Linked DNA regions of Aridibaculum aurantiacum. The protein of the gene in region 2 interacts with the protein of the main gene of each other region in a pairwise test. Links are inferred from orthologs where the notes say so. Each region holds a gene or a part of one and is shown on either strand. Other genes may lie near its edges. The genes, in order: ruvA and ruvC.

Evidence for each region.
Region 1: the proteins of ruvC (region 2) and ruvA interact in binary tests that used the Escherichia coli proteins (3 or more experiments, as listed by UniProt). The link is inferred for Aridibaculum aurantiacum from one-to-one orthologs.

Annotation. Positions count from the first base shown.
Region 1 is NZ_JAFEWC010000003.1:625,759-636,343, reverse strand. What follows is about bases 3,858-6,809. They hold ruvA (Holliday junction branch migration protein RuvA), read right to left. Parts: upstream 5,649-6,809; coding sequence 5,067-5,648; downstream 3,858-5,066. Other genes in these bases: J4N22_RS16285 (beta-ketoacyl-ACP synthase III), read left to right, coding at 5,827-6,809; sov (T9SS outer membrane translocon Sov/SprA), read right to left, coding at 3,858-4,982. In the rest of the region: more of sov, read right to left, coding at 1-3,857; more of J4N22_RS16285, read left to right, coding at 6,810-6,819; rpsA (30S ribosomal protein S1), read right to left, coding at 7,294-9,258; J4N22_RS16275 (hypothetical protein), read left to right, coding at 9,460-9,675; J4N22_RS16270 (zinc-dependent metalloprotease), read right to left, coding at 9,752-10,585. UniProt on the Escherichia coli protein: The RuvA-RuvB-RuvC complex processes Holliday junction (HJ) DNA during genetic recombination and DNA repair.
Region 2 is NZ_JAFEWC010000001.1:602,907-613,372, forward strand. The notes cover bases 5,250-8,082. They hold ruvC (crossover junction endodeoxyribonuclease RuvC), read right to left. Parts: upstream 7,033-8,082; coding sequence 6,466-7,032; downstream 5,250-6,465. Other genes in these bases: greA (transcription elongation factor GreA), read left to right, coding at 5,250-5,540; J4N22_RS02635 (HIT family protein), read left to right, coding at 5,634-6,029; J4N22_RS02640 (hypothetical protein), read left to right, coding at 6,107-6,340; J4N22_RS02650 (lysylphosphatidylglycerol synthase domain-containing protein), read left to right, coding at 7,315-8,082. Outside these bases: J4N22_RS02600 (LolA family protein), read left to right, coding at 1-307; J4N22_RS02605 (aldose 1-epimerase family protein), read right to left, coding at 327-1,193; 4-hydroxythreonine-4-phosphate dehydrogenase PdxA, read right to left, coding at 1,300-2,388; 16S rRNA (adenine(1518)-N(6)/adenine(1519)-N(6))-dimethyltransferase RsmA, read left to right, coding at 2,594-3,352; J4N22_RS02620 (NAD(P)-dependent oxidoreductase), read left to right, coding at 3,356-4,282; J4N22_RS02625 (hypothetical protein), read right to left, coding at 4,283-4,801; more of greA, read left to right, coding at 5,067-5,249; more of J4N22_RS02650, read left to right, coding at 8,083-8,223; J4N22_RS02655 (DUF3108 domain-containing protein), read left to right, coding at 8,225-9,016; J4N22_RS02660 (MBL fold metallo-hydrolase), read right to left, coding at 9,048-9,890; J4N22_RS02665 (MFS transporter), read right to left, coding at 9,887-10,466.

The DNA.
Region 1 (10,585 bases), on a different replicon or contig from region 2:
TTATAGGTATAACCAAATCCTCCACGATGCTTTACCACATCGTTCTTTAGAATGAGCGGACTTGTTTGCTCAAATTTTATGAAGGAATAGCTGACGTCAAAATTGCTCAGGCTCCACAGACGCACCTTATTGCCAGAAGGCATGATACGCACATTGGTAAGGTTGATTGTTTTGATAGTCGTTCTATCAATGGCAGCCGTACGAATAGAGTCTCTTTTGTTACCAGAGTAATTCAGTTTATCCCTCAGCTTTATATCAAGATCGTATGGATCGTATTCAGGTGTACGAATGGTTTGGTTGATGCTCGCATAAAGCGGAACGGAAAGGTTGAGTGCTTTAGGCAATAGCTTACCCATTTCCAGGTTGGCGGCCACATCAAATTGTTTGAAGTTTTCCCGTGCTCTTTCATTTACCCTTTGCTCCAAGGTACCAAACCCGGCGGTATACATATTGGCAGCTACCGATACAGTTCCAAGGTCGGCGAGGCCTACATCTACTCTTCCGGTAGCGGCATAACCGCCACGTTCATCCAGCTTGCTCAGCCGCAATTCGTTTATCCAAACTTCTGCATTGGCTATAGGCGAAGCGCCAGGCACTTCCACGTTCTCTACTCCCACTAATATAGCTCGTACCTCTCCGAGGTTCGGATTTCCTTTTATGGCGAATAATTTATTACCTATCGTTTCCTGGTAAAAATCATTAGGGTTAATCTGTCCGCCATTTCTCCTCACCTTTAGTTGTACCAGTTCCTGTATGTCAAAATCAAGATTGTTCGGCTCTGGCCAAACGGCTTTCTGCCCCGTTTCTGTATTGGGATAATTCCCCGGCAGTGTAACCTTTAGCGGGATACGTATTTCGTAGTAGTTGTTTAAAAAGTCGTTACCAATACGAACAATTGCATGTAATTGGTCGTCTACCACGTTTGAACTTCCTACAACACTTTCAGCATGGATGAACATATTTAGTTTACCATACTGCCTCATATCAAGGTTCATGTTTTTGAATGCCCCACGAGGATCGCCATAACGCAGATCACGTAGTTTAAAACTCATTGCCTGCTCGTTCTGCAACAGGTTTACACCATTGTTGCTCAACTGCTGCACACGCTCAATTCCAGGAGGAATAAGATAGTTAACCGGACGACGGCTGCTGTTCTCCTCTACGTTCACCGCAAGTACATTGAAGTTGTTGTTTGCACTACGCGGCAGCGGAACATATTGTCCTGTTGTATTCACCTGGAACTGGAAGTTTCTCCACTGGTTACGAACAAGGTCAAGACGAGCAAAACGCAGCACTACCTCTTCCTCGAAATCAGTAAGGAACATACGCATGAAGCGTATTGATTTGAAATCTGGAATGTTGCCAACGCGCTGCTCATAATCAGCTATAGGTACACGGAACAGGTACCAGTTTTCAGTACCGGAAGTACCATCTGCATAACGCGCAGTGATGACGCGCTTGTCAGTAATATATTTGTCACCAATGTCCATACCTGGCTTCAGGTCTATCATGTACTGGTAATACTCCTCTGACTCATTCAGTGTATTGTCCCTGTTCAGGTCTTCGTTGTCAGGGTATAAAGTAGCAGCTGGACTGAATTGTGAATTACCTGTCGCTATTGGTGAGTTGCCTTGAGGATTATTGAAATGCTTGTAACGGCCAAGTATATCTGTGTTGCTGGCATCATAACGCTCGTCGCGGTACCAGCGATAGTTATCGTTGCTCGGGTCGTTCAGTGCCTGCTGGTAAATCGTAGAGGATGTACCAAAAACAGTAGCCAGTTCATTCAAATAACGTTGATGCCTTGCTACCTCCTCTGTATCATTCATTCCATCCAAACCTACATCCTGGAACTGTCGATCAGCAGGGTCATTACTGAATGCCTGTGTTACTTGTATCGGGTTAACTGGAACCTTACCCCATGTAGAATTTTCAACGGCTGTAGGCTGATTAGGCGTTGGCAGTCCATTTTCAAAGAACCTACGGCCATCTTTCAAAATATCTTCACTCAGCGTACCGAGGTTCAGGTATAATTTACCACCGCGGCTTGATGTATTTTTGATGAAAGGATCCTGCACCCAGAATTCAATAAACTCCACGTTACTGGTCTCAAAATCCGTTTGATCTATTGCACGCATGATACCCGCCCAACGGTTGCGCGGGTTCACCAGGTTACCGGCAGCATTTAATTGACTAGCCCTGCTTTCAAAATTATAAGGACCTCTTTCAGTAGGATAATAGGCAAGATCAAAAGTCACCAGCTGGTTTTGTCCAAGATCATTTGTACGCTGCGGAAACAGTTCCTGGTTGGAAACTGCCCGTACACGTGGATCGCTAAGTTTGGCAAGATCGCGGCGCAATGGGTTGTTAGGACTGTTCTTATCCTGCAGTATCGGTTCAATATTATACCACGCCAGCTTTGCCCTATTTTGGTTATAGGCTACACTATCCGTTAAAGTAGCTTCAGGGAATAGGCCATTGTTTTGTGGCGTACTGGCCATCACCCATGATACAAATGGAAAACGCAGATCTATGCTATTTCGCGTTCCTTCAAAGTCATCTATATAAATAAGTCCCTGCTCGCCTTTTCCAATCTGTGGCGGGTGACCCGGTTGCAGGTAAGCAGCTTCACCATATGCATTGATTGTGGACATGGTATTGCTGTTGTAAAACGGCAACTTATTTAGTAACCTCGTCAGGCCGGCAGAATTTGTACGGTAATTGAAGTCGAGACCATACATGGTATTACGAATAGGATCATCGCCATAATTCATCTTGGTAAAAAATGGTCGTTCTCCCAAACGAACAACACTGGCACCTAGTGAAAGTTTTTTACTGGCCAGGTAATCCATGCGCAAGCCCATAAAGTTTCGTTGCTGCATACCAAAGCCTGCATTGTTCTCAAACTGCACATTCACAGGCAAGCCGCTATTCAAAATAGCCGGGTTCAGTATCTTGACACTTCCCAAATTGTAATCAATGCTAAAGTCTACGCCTTCACGCAGTATTTGCCCACCAGATGTAACTGTAACAGAACCTGGTGGTACGTTGAAAGCACCCAGGTATATTTCAGACGAAGAGTTTCCTTTACCCGAACCCTGCATCACGTATCGGTTCACGTTGGCAAAGGTTTGTGCAATGGCTTTTATGGAATCGTACAACTGGTAATAAACATATTTCTCTTTTAGCGGAACTGGTTGGTTCCTGAAAGCAAGGCTATCAAGGTCTTCACCAAAAGGTTCAAGTAAAGGGAAAATGATCTTGCCTTGCTGCGAAAGAACAGTGAAGCCTTCTATATAATCGAATACACCATCAGGCATCGGGTCGTTCTGGTTGTTCAGCCTGTCAAGGTTGAGTATACGCAGCAATGGACGACCTTCCACTGCCGGGTCACTTTCTGGTAAGAACCTTTTCAAACCACCACTTGGTTCTTCGTAAAGAATGTTAAGTTTAAAATCCTGGCGCTGTACACCTGGCAGATCAAGTGAATAGACATTCTTCATCATCCAACGCCAGATAGGAAGCATTGGCCTTTGAGAAGTGGCTTTCAATAATTTTAGAAACAATACTTTTTGTACACCCTGGCGTGATGAGTCTAGTGCAACATCCTGGGAAAATTCACCTACCTGGTAAACCTTACCATTGTAAGTATATTGATATGCTACAGCCAATACTTCATCTGGTTGTAGTTGCTGGTTCAGCGATACGAAACCAATTTGCGGGTTGAAGAAATATTCATTTGGATTCAGCTTGCGGGCAAATGTCTTTTCAAAATCCTCTACCGGCGTTAAGCCCATAGAAAGCAAACGGCTATTGATCAGCGAAGGATTTCTTGTGTTTGGATCGTTGAGCAAACGAGTGTACAAATCGTTAGCAGAGTTATTTGGCAAAGCACCCGCACCTGCCTGGCTCCTAATATTGGTATTATAGGGTGCGCCTTCACCAATATCCATAAAACCTACTACGTCTCTTGTTTCGGTGGTGGCGCCGGTACGGTTGGTTACCCACACCTCCATTCTTTGTATTTGCACCTGGCTGTTTACTACAGGCAGGTTTCGCATCGCCTTATTATAGTTGTCCCTGAAGTAATTTCCTAAAAGGAAGTGCCTATTCTCCTCATAATCATCCAGTCTTTTTTCAAAACGTACTGTAGAGGCACCACCTTGCAGCGCCAGGTTTTGGCGTTGTGCACGTTGATTGGCCAATACACCAGTAACGAAGAGTCGCCCAAATTGTAGCTGAGTTTTGATACCAAATAGACTTTGAGCACTTGGAATCAAAGTTCCTTTACTGGTGTACGATACATTACCAGCTTCTATGGATTTGATGATCTCATCATCCATTCCTTTGTAATCCAGCTTTAGCTGGTTTTCAAAATCGAAGTTGGCTAAGGTGTTATAGTTGATAGGAAGTTTCAGCTTGTCTCCAATGTTTGCCATCACGTTCACGTTGGCATTCATATCAAAGTCAAAACCGCCATTGCGGCGGGCTCTTTCAGGTAAGGTTGGGTTCTTAATATTCTGTCCCTGGTAACCGGCTAGTATGTCCACATTTCCCTGCGGCCGTATATCTACTTTAAAGCCATTGGGACCAACACCAAAGATCCTATTGAAAAGCTTGTCGTAAACTTTTAATTGAGGTCGTTCCACCTTCCTGTTCAGTACACCCAGTGTGCTTGCTCTCTTCTGGAAATATTCACGCTCAGCCTCCCGTGCTTTGAAGCGCATCATTTCTTCGAAGGTGAGGTAAGTAGGTGTGCGGTAGTAGTTGTTGCCTATCTTTTCTACTATGAAATATTGCTTGGTAACCGGATCGTATTCAATATCTCTTTTAATATAAGAGGTATCAGAAAAGTTGAAGGGATTGTTTGAATTATAGGTAAATGGATCGCCCCTTCTGTCGTTGATAGGGAAACGTGTGGTGTCCTTGGAATTGGAAGAAGTTTGTGCAATAGCACCGCTACTCCAACAGGAAGCGACCATCAAAAGCAGTGAAATAATAAATGGAAGAAAGTAACTCCGGCTCAAAATCTAATGCTGTTTTTAAGTACAGATCTTATCTATAGGCTATAGGTTTTTAAGCGCTTTCTTAATAAGTTCTTCAACGTTTAAGTTTTCAGAAGATGCCAGCACCTTCTTAATTGCCTGTTCGGCATTAGGTCTTGCTATTCCCAGTGATATAAGGGCATTCAAAGCATCCGTTTCTATTGGAGACTGTATAACGGATAAAAGTTTATTTTCATTATGCTGCTTCGCTAATTTGTCTTTCAATTCTAAAACAAGGCGTTCAGCTGTTTTCTTGCCTATTCCTTTGATACTTTCTAACAGCCTGGCGTTGCTTTGCACAATTGCTTTCACTATCTCATCAGGTCTCATTCCAGACAACATCATGCGGGCTGTTGCTGCACCTACACCTGAAACACTTATCAATTCTTTAAAAAGATCCTTTTCTATCGTATCGGCAAAGGCGTACAGGGTTTGGTTGTTTTCTGTAATGTGCAAATAAGTATAAAGCTGCCCGTTATCTTTTTCACTGATAGCTGAATAAGTATTTAGACTTATATGGCACTCATACCCTACCCCATTTACATCTACAATTACCTGGGCCGGGTTCTTCACTGCAAAATTTCCTCTAACAAAAGCTATCACTAACTGGTTTTTATGGGGGCATCAAAAATATACGAAGGGTTTCAGAGTACAAATAATTATTTATTGTACTGGTGATACAACTACACAAATGGATAGTATCTGCTACCTTAGCCCCCGATTTCAAAACCAAGAATAAAGAAATCATTTTATTTGCCGAATTAAATCTTTATAACCCCAAATGCAGCATACACTAAGAGCAGCGATCACAGGTGTAGGAGGATATGTTCCCGAATACAGGCTCACGAATAAGATATTGGAAACGATGGTGGAAACCAACGACGAATGGATAAAATCAAGAACCGGGATTGAAGAACGAAGAATCCTGAAAGGAGAAGGCAAAGGCACATCCGACCTGGGAGCTCCGGCTGTATTGAACTTGTGTGAGAAGCGTGGGATTGATCCTATGGAGATCGATTGCCTTATATGCTGTACGGTTACGCCCGACATGACCTTCCCCGCAACGGCCAATATAATTTGCGATAAAATAGGTGCTAAAAATGCTTTCAGCTTCGACCTTGGTGCAGCATGCTCTGGGTTTTTATATGGCGTAACCATGGCAACTACCATGATAGAAAGCGGACGTTATAAGAAAGTAGTAGTAGTGGGTGCCGATAAGATGAGTTCGATTATAGACTATACCGACCGCACTACTTGTATTCTTTTTGGTGATGGCGCCGGAGCTGTTTTGCTGGAACCAAATGAAGAAGGACTTGGCATTGTTGACACGGTTTTGAAATCGGATGGCAGTGGCGCAAAGTACCTGCACATGAAAGCGGGTGGTTCAGTTAAGCCTGCCACCATAGAAACCGTACAGGCACGCGAACATTACGTTTACCAGGAAGGTCAGTCGGTTTTTAAATTTGCTGTAGTGGGAATGGCAGATGCCGCTTATGAACTGATAACAAGAAACAATGTAACAGGCGATGATATTGCATGGCTGGTTCCGCATCAGGCTAACAAGCGTATCATTGATGCAACCGCTAACCGCATGGGAATACCCAGCGAAAAGGTGATGCTGAATATTCACCGTTATGGCAACACTACATCAGGTACCATTCCTCTTTGTTTATGGGAATGGGAAAGCCAACTGAAAAAAGGTGACAACCTGGTATTGGCAGCTTTTGGTGGTGGATTCACCTGGGGAGCAACGCTGGTGAAGTGGGCTTATTAGGTGAGAGCTGGTCGATAGATGCTGATGACTTAGAGGATACTGGATGGCGGATACTAGATGGATGCTGATGATGCATGTTGAATATTGGTTGATGCTGGATACTTGAGACAACTAAAGTTTATTATACGTCCACCAGTCGTAATAACCACTCGTAAGAATTATTTTAAAAAATATGATTTGGAGGCAGCGCATGATGGTGATATTGTATCACTGGTATGTACAGTTTCCTCGAAAGAGATGCGCCGGACCCTTTTTAGGGACCGGCTTTTTTATTTAGTAAAGCTGTAAAGAACTTTCGGTAAATAATTATTCACTTACTCATTTATTATCAAGTAAGCATCTCTATAAATTCATAGTTCTTATGGAGGAAACTAAAATTGTTTCAACCACCAATCCCCAATCCGAAATAAAAAAATCTAAAATATAAATGCCCCTGCTTTCGCAGGGGCATTTATAATATCAGAAAAGAAGCGATTACTTCTGTTCGTCTTTATTTTCTTCACCCTGTTGCAACTTCTCGCGGATAGAAGCCAGTGCACCAAGATCTCCCAAAGTTGCTTTTTCAACTTTAGTCTGCAGGTTCTTAACAGCTTTCTGAGTCTTCTCAGCCTCAGCGCGCTGTTCTTTCTTAGCAGCCTGGTACTCTTCGTTCTTAGCTTGTTCCCAGATACGGGTGTGGCTAACAACGATGCGCTTTTCATTACGATCGAATTCGATCACCATGAATTGTGCATGCTCATCTGCACCTACTGTCTTACCATCTTCTTTTGCAAGATGACGGGCAGGAGCGAATCCTTCAAGACCGTAAGGAAGTTGTACTGTAGCACCCTTGTCGTCTTTGCGTGTGATCGTTCCTTCGTGAAGTGAACCGATAGCAAAAGTATCTTCAAGAGTATTCCAAGGATCTTCTTCGAGTTGTTTGTGTCCTAACTGAAGTTTGCGGTTGTCTTTATCAATACCCATGATAATGATATCGATCTTCTCACCAACTTTAGTGAATTCACCCGGATGATTGTAACGCTTCAACCAGCTTAGGTCGCTGATGTGGATCATACCACCAATACCTGGCTCTAATTCTACGAATACACCGTATGGAGTGATGTTTTTCACCAAACCTTCGTGCTTGCTTCCTTCAGGGAATTTATTTTCAATTGTGCTCCAAGGATCGTCGCTCATTTGCTTGATAGAAAGACTCATTTTACGAGTGTCTTTGTCAAGTGTAACAATCTTAGCTTCGTACTCATCTCCAAGTTTGAAGAATTCCTTAGCATTAATTGGCGTGTTAGCCCAAGTGATTTCACTTACGTGAACTAGACCTTCAACACCTGGCATGATCTCAAGGAAAGCACCATAATCTTCAATGTTTACAACTTTACCTTTTACTACCTGACCTTCAGTAACTGTTTCAGGCAGCACATCCCAAGGGTGTGGAGTAAGTTGCTTCAAACCAAGGCTGATACGCTTCTTGTCGTCGTCGAAATCTAGTACAACCACGTTCAGTCTTTGATCCAGTTTCAACACCTCGCTTGGATGCGAGATACGACCCCAGCTGATATCGGTGATGTACAACAAACCATCCAGTCCACCCAGGTCCATAAATGCACCAAAGTCTGTGATGTTCTTGATAGTACCTTCCAATACCTGTCCTTTCTCCAGCTTCGACATGATCTCTGCACGCTGTGCTTCGATGTCGCTTTCGATAAGGGCTTTGTGCGATACAACCGCGTTTTTGATTGCTTCGTTGATCTTCACAACTTTAAATTCCATTGTTTTACCAACGAACTGGTCGTAGTCAGTTACAGGCTTCACGTCGATCTGAGAACCTGGTAAGAATGTTTCCATTCCAAACACGTCTACAATCAATCCACCTTTGGTTTTGCTGGTAACAGTACCGGTGATAACCTCGCCAGTCTTGTGTACTTCCACAATACGCTCCCATGCACGGAAGATTCTTGCAGACTTACGAGAAAGGTGAAGGTGACCTTGCCTGTCTTCCTTTTCAACTACCATAACTTCTACTTCATCACCAGTTTTAAGACCTGGCGTGTCGCGGAATTCGTTCAGAGAAACAAGACCATCAGACTTGAAACCAATGTTTACAACAACATCAGTTTTAGTGATACCTACTACAGTACCTCTAATGATTTCGCCGTCGTTAATCTGTACAAAAGTGTTGTCATAAACACTGTCATACTTTTCTCTTTCTTCTTTGTTGTAAGTAGAGACATTGCGTTTGTCAATACTCCAGTCAAAGTCGTCGTGAGCAGTTTCAACAACTGGCTCAGGGCGCTGTGTTTGCGGAGCAACTGGCTCTTCGCCTTGCTGTGGCTCGCTAACAGGTGCATTTGTTGTCGCTGTAGTTACATCAGTTGCTTGTTCAGCAGCTGGCGTAGACTCCTGTCCATCAGCGTTTTGGTTAATGATTTCATTTTCAGCCATGATAAAATCCCGAGTTGTTTTTTTATTCGGGGTGGCAAAGGTAGGTATTTACAAGAGAAGGAGCTAACAGACTTGCTATGAAAATTAAAATTTGTTGTTATACTAGTTGCTGGTAGCAGCAGAGAAAATTAAGTTTTAATTCATTCGGATAAAAGAGCTAAAGAACAAGAGTGTAGTACTTTTATCGCTCAAAATTATACAATGAAAAAACTTCTTACCTCGCTACTGGCTCTCACCATTGTTGTTGGTACAGCTTTTAGCCAAACTTCTAAAGAAACAAAGCAAAAGCCCGCTACCCAACAAACAGAAGTAAGGGTAAAGAAGGATGGCACACCAGACAAACGCGTAAAGGCAAACAAAAAGCTGCGCAAAGATGGCAAACCTGACATGCGCTTCAAGCAGAATAAAAAAGATTAATCCCCCCATCCTATCAAAAGACTAAAGAGCCTGCTCCATTTGGACCAGGCTCTACTTTTTTAACTTTGTAAGAAATCTATCCTTTTGTGTCGAGCGCCTTGTTGATGATGAACAACAGGTTTGCCCTATGTGCTTTCGTTTCTTCATTACCAGCCGTAGCTGCAGTCAAACGAGTTTTCAACTTTTTTATGGTATACAGAGCACCAGCTTTGCTGATATCATCAACAGGTGACTTATCATCAAGTAAGGAAGTCGCTCCTTTTACAAAAGCCGTCTGAAGGTATTGACGGTTGATGTTTACATTACCAGCAATGTCTGCATCAAAAATTCCTTTAACCAAATCACCCATCACATCTACAACAGAATACTGGTTGCCATACAGGCGGCTATTGGTGATACGCTGTAGTGTTGCAGGATGTAATATATGAGCCAGGGCTGAGGTGCCGAAAGACGCATAGCCGGTGGTAAGCTTGGCATCTTCTGTAGAACTAAAGAAACCAAAACCGCGACGCTGCATTTGCAGGTATGGATACAATGGAACATCTGCTTCATAGGCATTTGGAGCAAAAGCATACTTTGCTAACACATCCATTGCTCTTTTTTGTGTAGCCAAAGGAACAGGGGTAAATGGTTTAGTGGTTGTGTTCTGACCAACAAAGCTCCTGTCAATCATCACTCCGCCTACGTACCTGCTAACGGCAGCAATCATAGCATTCCGCTGTCCCTGCAAATTGTTGAAACGGCTTCTTAGTTCTGCATAACTCTTATCAGTTTTGCTGTACTTATCCTTCAGCTTTGGCATCAAGTTGTTTACCAGCTTAAAACGCTCTTCTGCAAACGCGATAGCGTCATTACTCATATCACCAATATTCACCCGAGGATCAATGGCTTTACCTGGTGAACGCATATC
Region 2 (10,466 bases):
AGTATTGACGACCTTGTACATTGATGAGCCTAACCTGCTGATCAGGAAGGCTAGCACCACTACCCGCGAAAACGGAACCTATGATATGGAAATGAACTATGGCCCTTATGCTGCTTATGGTTTGCCAGATAAAGTAGTATTTGCCTTCAATACCAAAGACTACAAAATTCCAAAAGGAGTAACCCTTGATTTTGAAACGACTGATGCACCCAAAGATGATAAGCTTAAAAATAAAAAGGGGAGGGTAGAAATAACCTATACCAATTACACCATTAACAAAGGTGTGCCTGATTCAGAGTTTAAATAAGAAGCGGCGGTAAAGAATACTAGAATACTTCAATGGAGAAGGTGTTGCTCCATTTGCTGTCTGCATCCAGTTGCATAATACCTTCTTTCTCTTCTAAATTGCCTGATGAATTTTCGCTGTCTGCTATGCCACACCATGGTTCTATGCAAACAAAGTCTCCGCCTTTGGTGTTCCAGATACCCATGAATGGAAAGCCTTCAAAGGATACATTCACTCCATGTGGTGAGGCATCTGAAACTATAGAGATGGTAGAGGAAGTGAGATCTTTGAAGACAATCGCGTCCTTGCTAAACAGGTCTTTATGTAAAGGTAACTTATCAGTATCCACAAGAAAATCAGTGGGTGTTGTTTTTATGAGTCCGTCATCTGTAAGCGGCCAACGTTGTGTTGTTTCCTTTTTGTCAAACTGCAGGTAGTAATCAGTAAACTGCAGGTGTGGCTGCAATGGCAGTGCGAAAGCAGGATGCGCACCTACAGAAAAGTACATTTCCTCTTCACCTTTGTTCTCTACTTCATATGAAATGATAAGCCGGTTTTCTTCCAGCCTGTATATTACCCGGAAAATGAAATCGAAAGGATATACGGATTTTGTTTCTTCTGAAGAAGTAAGACTAAAGGTTAATGAATTCTGTGTTTGCGCTTCTAAAACAAATTCCTTTTCCCTTGCAAAACCATGACGGGACAGCGAGTAGATATTGCCGTTGTAAGTGTATTGCTTATTCTTAAGTTCGCCAATGATGGGAAACAACACCGGGCTCTTCTTTGGCCACTCAGGGCCGGCGCTCCACAAGTACTCAAGGCTGGTTTGCTTGTTGTAAATGCTTTGTAGTTCTGCTCCTTTATTGGCCACCTGTATTCTTATGATCTCATTGCTTATAGTATGCATGTTTCAATTGTATTGGTTTAGATCAGCTGATTTTCCTGCTCCTTTATTTACTGCCCGTACAAGTGAGTGACACAACGATGTTGAACTAAGAACAACTGCTTTTACCCTAATCTTCCAGTCGCTCATCTACTACGTTTGCAAAAACACGTGCACTAATCCGGCGAAGCGGGTTGCGGTTGTTATCAGCATGATTTTGACGGCGGTTAATAATATCAATACACTCGAACAGCGAAGCACGGAAAGATGATTCATCAGCCACTCCTTTGCCTGCTATGTCAAATGCAGTTCCATGATCAGGGCTCGTACGTACAGCAGGCAGTCCTGCAGTATAATTTACGCCTTCGCCAATGCTCAGGCTCTTAAATGGAATCAATCCCTGGTCGTGGTACATAGCCAGCACACCATCAAACTGCTGGTATTGACCACGTGCAAAGAAGGCATCGGCACTATAAGGTCCAAAGGCTAAAACTTTGTGGTTGCGCGCATCTGCTATCACTGGTTTAATAATATCATTCTCTTCTTGGCCTATCAATCCTTCGTCGCCGGCATGCGGGTTCAGCCCCAGCACAGCAATTTTAGGCCTATCTATACCAAAATCTTTTATCAGGCTTTGGTGCATGATCTTTAGCTTACTTGTTATAGCTGCAGATGTAATGTGATTTCCCAGTTCAGCAACAGGCACATGCTCGGTAACAAGACCCACACGCAAGTTGGTAGAAACAAGCAGCATCAGTACATCCTGCACGCCAAATACATGCTTCAGGTAAGGTGTGTGCCCGCTAAAATTGAAGCTTTCTGACTGGATGTTCTTCTTATGTATAGGCGCTGTTACCAATCCTTGAATATGCTGATTTCTAAGAGCATCTACTGCAGCTTCTAAAGACTTAAGTGCATATGTTCCACCAATTTCATTAAGCTGTCCTGGTGTAATGGCAACTTCTTCTTCCCAACAGTTGAATACATTAACCTGCTTCGGGTTGATGCGGTTCAATTCTTTAGTAGAGGCATAATTGAAGTTTTGTTCTGCAGCTATTTTACGGTAAAAGTTCACACTCTTATTGCTGGCAAAAACTACTGGTGTACAATGATCTAGTATGCGTGAATCAGAAAGAGATTTAATGATCAGCTCAAGGCCAATGCCATTCAAATCGCCGCATGAAAATCCAATTACAGGTACAGGTAGTTCGTTGCTCATACTAATATTTTGAAGTGGCAAAAATATGGATGATTGTTGGATGCCTTGTATTGTTTTATTGTTGCCCAACCAGCTTGTTTCGTTCAATCATTATACATTGCATCTGCCAATTTCCTGCTATTAGAAAAGTGGTTGCACAATCTTCATCAACAATCAAACCACTACTACCATTCAACAATTAGATCAATCAGCCTAATTTGCACCCATGGATTACCAGTTGAAGAAATCTTTGGGGCAGCACTTTTTAAAAGATGAGTCTGTAAGTGAGCGTATTGTAGATGCTTTGAAACAAAATCCTTTTTCCCGCTTGCTGGAAGTAGGGCCGGGTGGTGGTGCTCTTACTAAACACCTGCTTCAATTGGAGAATATTGATTTTAAAGCCGTAGAACTGGACGAAGAAAAGGTAGAATACCTGCACCGTAAATTTCCTGTGCTAAACGAAAAGGTCATATCTAAAAGCTTTCTTGATATAGATCCACCTTTTGAAGAGCCCTTTACTGTAGTTGGTAATTTTCCTTACAATATTTCTACGCAGATATTATTTAAGATCCTTGATTGGAAACATCTCGTACCTGTGTGTGTGGGAATGTTTCAAAAAGAAGTGGCTGAGCGTGCTGCATCTAAAGAAGGCAGTAAAGTATATGGTGTACTAAGTGTACTGGTACAGGCATATTATGATGTGGAGTATTTATTCGATGTAGCTCCTGAAGCTTTTAATCCGCCACCTAAAGTAGTAAGTGGTGTGATACGCCTGGTGCGCCGCACTGATGTGGTGGATATGAAGAGTGATAAACATTTTCAAAACCTGGTTAAAACTGCTTTCAACCAGCGTAGAAAAACATTGCGTAATGCAGTGCGTGGTCTATTCAACGCTGATGAATTGCAGGATGAAATTTTTAATAAACGAGCGGAAGCTTTATCAGTAGCAGACTTTGCTGCTTTAACGTATAGAATGAATTTTTAAAAATTGGCACCTATTGTAATCATAACAGCACCTTGTCATCCATTCATGCTGGAGGAACTGCAGCGCAAAGGTTTTGTGGTAGAATATTCTCCAACTATAACCTACGATGATTTGATGACAAGCATAGGATCAGCTACTGGTCTTATAGTAACCACGCGCATAAAAGTGGACAAGCAAATGCTGGATGCTGCACAGCAACTTCAATGGATCGGGCGCCTGGGCAGCGGAATGGAAAAAATAGATGTGGCATATGCCGAGACAAAGAATATCAGGTGTGTTAGCAGCCCGGAGGGTAACAGAAATGCAGTAGCAGAGCATGCTTTGGGATTGCTGCTTAGCCTGATGAACAACATTGTAAGAAGCCACCAGCAGGTGCAACAGGGTAAGTATCTACGCAATGAAAATCGTGGTGTAGAGCTGTCTGGTAAAACAGTTGGTTTGATAGGTTATGGCAATACAGGAAGTGCTTTTGCTAAGCTGCTTCAGCCATTTGATGTTACCGTGTTGGCTTACGATAAGATGAAATATGGTTTCGCAAAAGATCATGTGAAAGAGGCTAACCTGGAGCAGGTTTGCGCTTATGCTGATGTAGTAAGTCTTCATCTTCCGCTTACTGCCGATACATACCATTTGGCTAATGAAGTGTTTTTTAACCAACTTAAAAAGGCGCCTTACTTTTTAAGTACATGTCGCGGTAAAATAACTGATACTGCAGCCTTGATCAAGGCTTTGGATGAAGGTAAAATAGCAGGTGCTGCGCTGGATGTTTTAGAAAATGAGAATCTATCAAGTTATACTACCGATGAGCAGCATCAACTGGATAACCTGATGGCGCGTCCAAATGTTATCATCACACCGCATATAGCTGGTTATTCAAATGAAGCTTACCTTAAGATGGCCGAAGTAGTTTTGAAGAAGCTAAACCTTTGATCAGGGTTCAATGCTACCTTCAAAAGCCAGGTCGAAATCTTTATGAAAATTACCTTCCATCTTTTGCGATGAACCAATCCATTCTTCACCATCAGGATAAGGATTGCTGATATTCCATGGACACTCCGCTATAGCCAACATACCATCTCCGTTACAGCTTATTTTAAAGCCATAGCTGCTGTTCTTGTTCACTATCATACCACTAATGTCGAAGCTTATCCATTGGCCTTCCATCACCTTCCTTACAGGCTTTTCTATTTCGGTGCACTTTCTTATCCATGTATGGTTTTGCATGTCAAATTCGTACAACGATAATGTTGCTTCCGTACTGCCATATACTACCGAAGGAAATAATTTGATACGTGTAAGCATGCCATCAGCAGGTGCTTTAAAGGTTTGCCCGGCGTAATAGTCTATCCCGTTTTTACAATGTCCTACCCAATAGTAAGGCCCGATTTCAGTAGAGCCGAATGAAACAACACCTGGATTTTTTGCATAGAGGTTGGAATATGTTTGCATAGGAGAAATTTGCAGAACCACTTTCAACTAATGCGCCAGAGGTTCAAGTTGTTTGTTAAATCTTTTGGCTGCCTTACAAGCTAGCATCATTAGAATTAGGCTGGTTTTATATGTATAAGCCTTGCAGGACACCCGGTAGTATGACTTCAATTAGCTGCTGCAAAACTTGTTTCGTTTGCCAGAAATGCTATTTTTGTCAGAATGCAACGCTGCAACTCCTTGTGGCGTTGTATTTTTTTTACCCTCATTTAAAACAGCTATGAGTATGAGTGAAATTAACTACGTGACACAGGAGACCTTTGAGCAGATGAAACAGGAACTGCATACACTTAAAACTGTAGACAGGCCTGCAGCCAGCCATGCAATTGCTGAGGCAAGGGAAAAAGGCGACTTGAAAGAGAATGCAGAATATGATGCAGCTAAAGAAGCACAAGGAATGCTGGAAGCCAAAATAAAACAACTGGAAGGTGTACTGGCCACGGCAAAGATTGTAGATCCGACTACCATCGATACTAGTAAAGTGGCTATACTTACCAAAGTGACCATTACCAATATTGCTACTAAGAAAACCGTTACTTACCAGATAGTAGGTGAAAAAGAAGCAGATCTGAAGCAGAACAAAATATCAGCTTCATCGCCTATAGGAAAGGGATTGATAGGAAAGCACGTAGGTGAGATAGCAGAAGTGCAGGCGCCAACCGGTATCCTAAAATTCAAAGTAGAAAACATCTCCATTTAAAATAAGTACTGGATATTTTTAGAGGCTGCCATTGGTAGCCTCTTTTGTTTTACAGAAATTTGCAACCACTGCATTCAATCATAATCCAACTGTATGAGCATATTTACTAAGATCATTAATGGTGAGATACCAGCTTATAAAATAGCTGAAAGTGATAAGTTCCTTGCGTTTCTCGACATCTTTCCTGTGAAGAAAGGGCATACACTGGTGATACCCAAAATAGAAGTAGATAAAATATTTGATGTGCCTGATGATTACCTGGCGGAGCTGCTAACGTTTGCCAAACCTGTAGCTAAAGCAATAGAAAAATACACCGGGTGTAATAGGGTCAATTTCCTTACTGTTGGCTTTGAAGTGCCACATGCTCACGTGCATCTTATTCCCACCAATGTTACTGCCGATATCAATATTCAAAACCCGAAGAAGAAGTTTTCGCCGGAAGAGTTCAAGGAGATACAAGAAGCTATTGTGGATTTGTTGCCAAAGTAGCACAGCATGTAAACAATGTGGAGGGCATAAATCTTGCTGCTCAACTAGCTATTATTTGTATACCTAAAAAAGGAAAAATGAATACACAAAACTTTGAGTTGGTAGTAGATGGAGTGCCATATTTGGTAAAAGCAACTCCATTTGATTTTAACCAGGAAAAGCGCTTCACCGTAACTTTTAATGGCAGCGAAGAATATGTTTTTGTTTTTGATACTTCAGTTGGCAGGTACATGGCTCTTGGCGACGAAGGCGTAGATATACCAAGCCGCCTGGAAGTAGAGATAGCTGAACGTTTGTTTAGTATGGCTTAAGAATACAAGCTGATCTTTTAAGGTTGATCATTCATTCTTCAATTAAAAAGATCAGCTTTTTGATTCCAACTAATTTGCCTGGTTCTTTTTTTGAAAAAAGGTAATGTGAGAATTTCAAACTGCTTCTATTTCAACTTCACCCTTCCCGGGTTTTTGGCAATAAAATCTTCCCAGCCTTTCAGGCCTTTGTCAAGATTAGCTAGTACAGATGTAGATTGATAATGGTGGCAAAGTGCAACAGCCAGTGCATCGGTAGCATCCCATGAATCAGGTTTGTCTTCAAGAGTAAGAATGCGCTGCAGCATTTTCCAAACCTGTTCTTTATCCGCATTACCATTCCCGGTAATGGATTGTTTAACCTTCTTTGGAGAGTATTCGGTTACTTTTAATCCAGCATTCATAGCTGCTGCTATAGCCACACCCTGCGCCCTTCCCAGCTTTAGCATACTCTGTACATTCTTACCAAAGAACGGAGCTTCAATTGCAAAGCAATCAGGTTTGTAAGTAACTATCAATTCAGAAACAGTGGAGTGTATTTTTTGCAGGCGTTCGTATGCGTCTTTCTTGCTGGAGAGTTTTAGCACATCCATCATGAGCAGTTGCGGCTTGTTGCCGTTTACTTTCATCAATGCATAACCCATAAATAATGTTCCGGGGTCAATGCCTAAAATGATGTTGCTGCTGGTGTTCATCTGGCGGTGAAATTAGGTAGAAATCCAATCCAGCAAAGGCTTTGGTGATTACTCGTTCATTCTTTCTTCCACTTCCTTCAATGTTGATAACATTAGATCATCCTGTCATTCAACATCAGTCATGACTTTGGCCATAAGCTTCAACCTCATCAAACACGAAAACAAATCGTTACGTTTGCCACCAAATTTTTACATCTGACCAAACGACTGAAAATATTCTTCAATTACTGTGTAGGTCCTATACTTTTTCTTTGGCTGGCAATTTCTATCTATCGCAATATCATGAACCAGCCAGATTGGAAAGTGTCGTGGTTGCAGATAAAAGAATCCTTTACCGGGCAGGAAGCATGGAAGCCCATCCTGGTCATTTTGCTCATGGTTTTCAACTGGAGTTTTGAAGCAATTAAATGGCGTGTGCTGGTGAAACATATTCAGCCAATTTCATTTTTCACTTCATTCAAAGCAATACTATCCGGCCTTAGTGTATCGCTGGCACTTAATACACCTAACGGTGCCGGTGAATATGTAGGTCGTGTATTGTATGTAAAAGAAGGTAATAGAATACGAACCATTGCCATCACTTTTGTAGGCAGCATTAGCCAGTTGATCATTACCCTGCTAATGGGTACCATCGGGCTCTTTATATTGAATAGTTACTTTGATGAGGTTGCTGCTACTTCTTTGCCTTTCTCCATCATTTGGCTTGATGCTATCATGTACCTGGTGCTTTCAGCTACCGTTGCATTGTCTGTTCTTTACTTCAAAATCAGTTGGCTGATTAAGCTGCTCGAAAGAATACCTATCATCAAAAAGTATTCGTTTTTCATTCAAAAACTTGAGGAATTTGGCGCTGCAGAATTATTAAAAGTATTGTTATTATCACTTGCACGTTATGTCATCTTTGTAGTACAATATCTATTATTGCTACAGCTATTCAAGGTAGAGATTTCGCTGGCTACATCCATCTGGTTGATAACTGCCATGTTCCTTGCACTTGCCATAGTTCCAACAATAGCATTGGCAGAACTTGGTATTCGGGGAAAGTTGAGCATTTACATATTTGGGTTGTTTAGCAGCAATACTTTGGGTATCGTACTTACGGCTTCAACTATTTGGTTAATTAACTTAGTTGTGCCGGCAGTGGCAGGGAGTTTGTTTATTTTGGGCATTAAACTATTCAGGAACCGATAACGTGAAAAAATTACTAGCCATAATCCTATGTATCACCATCAATGCGCGCTTATCAGCGGGCGATGATTTTTGTGGTATAAGAAATCATAGTTTTTCAGTTAATGAAAACATTAGCTACGTTGTGTTCTACAATGCGCTGGGTGTTTTTGTAAATGCAGGTACTGCCAATTTTACTACCAGCCTCACCAAAGTAAATAATAAGCCTGCTTATCATGTAGTAGGTACAGGTGTTACCAATAGCAAGTACGACTGGATTTTTAAAGTAAGAGACCGCTACGAAACCTTCATAGATACTGCTACTTTACGTCCTTATAAATTCATTCGCAACATAGAAGAAGGTGGATACAAAAAGTACGAGAACGTAACTTTCAACCACAATACAAATACAGCTATAACAAACGATGGTGTATTTAAAGTACCTGATTGCGTGCAGGATGTTTTGAGCTCTATCTACTATGCGCGCAATATCAACTTTGAAAAATATAAGGCAGGAGATAAGATACCTTTTACCATGTTCCTCGACAACGAGGTGTACAATATGCACATTCGCTACCTTGGTAAAGAAACAGTAAAGACCCGCTACGGCAAGTTTAAGACCTATAAGTTTAAGCCGCTGCTAGTAAAAGGAACCATCTTTGAAGGTGGTGAAAAGATGACTGTATGGGTAACTGAAGATCAGAACAAAGTACCTGTTCGTATAGAAAGTCCTATTGTAGTTGGCTCAGTAAAAGTAGACCTGATGGGTTACCAGAACCTCCGTTATCCAATGACCTCGCTGATAAGCTTCAGGTAAAAGAGTTCGCTTCCTGCTTCACATTTTACTGTTATAGATCTTCCAATTTAAAGGTCTCTTTCAATCTTATTCCTTTGTCTGTTTTTTGCACTGTACAACATTCATTGTTGGCATCGTGCTCCAGGAATAACACGTATTCTTTTTCTGCTGCTTCTTCTAAAAATGCTTTCTTCTCTTTAAGTGTAGTCAAAGGAAACATATCGTATCCCATTACGTAAGGAAGAGGAATATGCGCAACAGAAGGCAACAGGTCTGCCATAAAAACAGCCGTCCTTCCTTTGTATTCCATTTGCGGCAGCATCATAGCATCTGTATGTCCATAGGCATAGCGAACAGTTATGGCCGGGTGAATGATAGAAGCACCATCTTGCACTTCAGCAAAATGTAGTTTGCCACTCTCTTGTATGGGTAGTATGTTTTCTTTTAAGAAGGAAGCTTTCTCTCTTTCATTAGGTTGAGTAGCCCATTGCCAATGCCGTTCATTGCTCCAGAAGTTTGCATTTTTAAAAGCCGGAACAAGAGCTTCACCATTGCGCACTATACTTCCACCACAATGATCAAAGTGAAGATGAGATAAGATAACATCAGTGATGTCATCTTTTGTGAAACCTTGTTTTGCTAATGAACCGTCCAATGTATCATCGCCATGCATATAGTAGTGGCCAAAAAACTTTGCATCCTGTTTATCACCCATACCATTATCTACCAGAACCAGCTTATCATCTACTTCTATCAGTAAGCAACGTAGCGCCCATGCGCACATATTGTTTTCATCGGCTGGAACCTGTTTACTCCAAATGCTCTTTGGAACTACGCCAAACATAGCGCCCCCGTCAAGCTTAAAATTCCCGGTATTTATGGTATATAACTTCATGCTTCAATTGGTTTTGTTGCAGGACCTTCTTTTTTAAGCGCTGCAAAAAGAAAATAAATTCCGATGACAAAGAAAACAATAAGGGCCAGCACGCTGTGCTTCATACCGGCAAGTTCATCTATATATCCAAAGCTGAAAAGCCCGATGACGATAGCCACTTTTTCAGTTACATCGTAAAAGCTAAAGTACGACGCTGTATCACGGGTGTCAGGCATCAGTTTGCTATAGGTAGATCTGCTAAGTGATTGTATGCCTCCCATCACTAGCCCCACAGCTGCTGCAAGTCCATAAAAACCCAGTTCGGCATTGGCGCCTGCCTCTGCAGCTTCTGCTATAAAGTACGCGCTAATGCAAATCACTATCCACATGAAAATGACACCTATCAGCACTTTAAAATTGCCATATGTAGCAGAAAGTTTAGCCATAAGATAAGCGCCAGCTACAGCTACTATTTGTATCACAACAATGGTAATGATCAGCTTGGTGTCGTCAAGGTTTAGTAATTGTTTACCGAATACAGTAGCTGCCAGCATCACCGTTTGCACGCCCATGCTATAAAAGAAAAATGCCCACAGG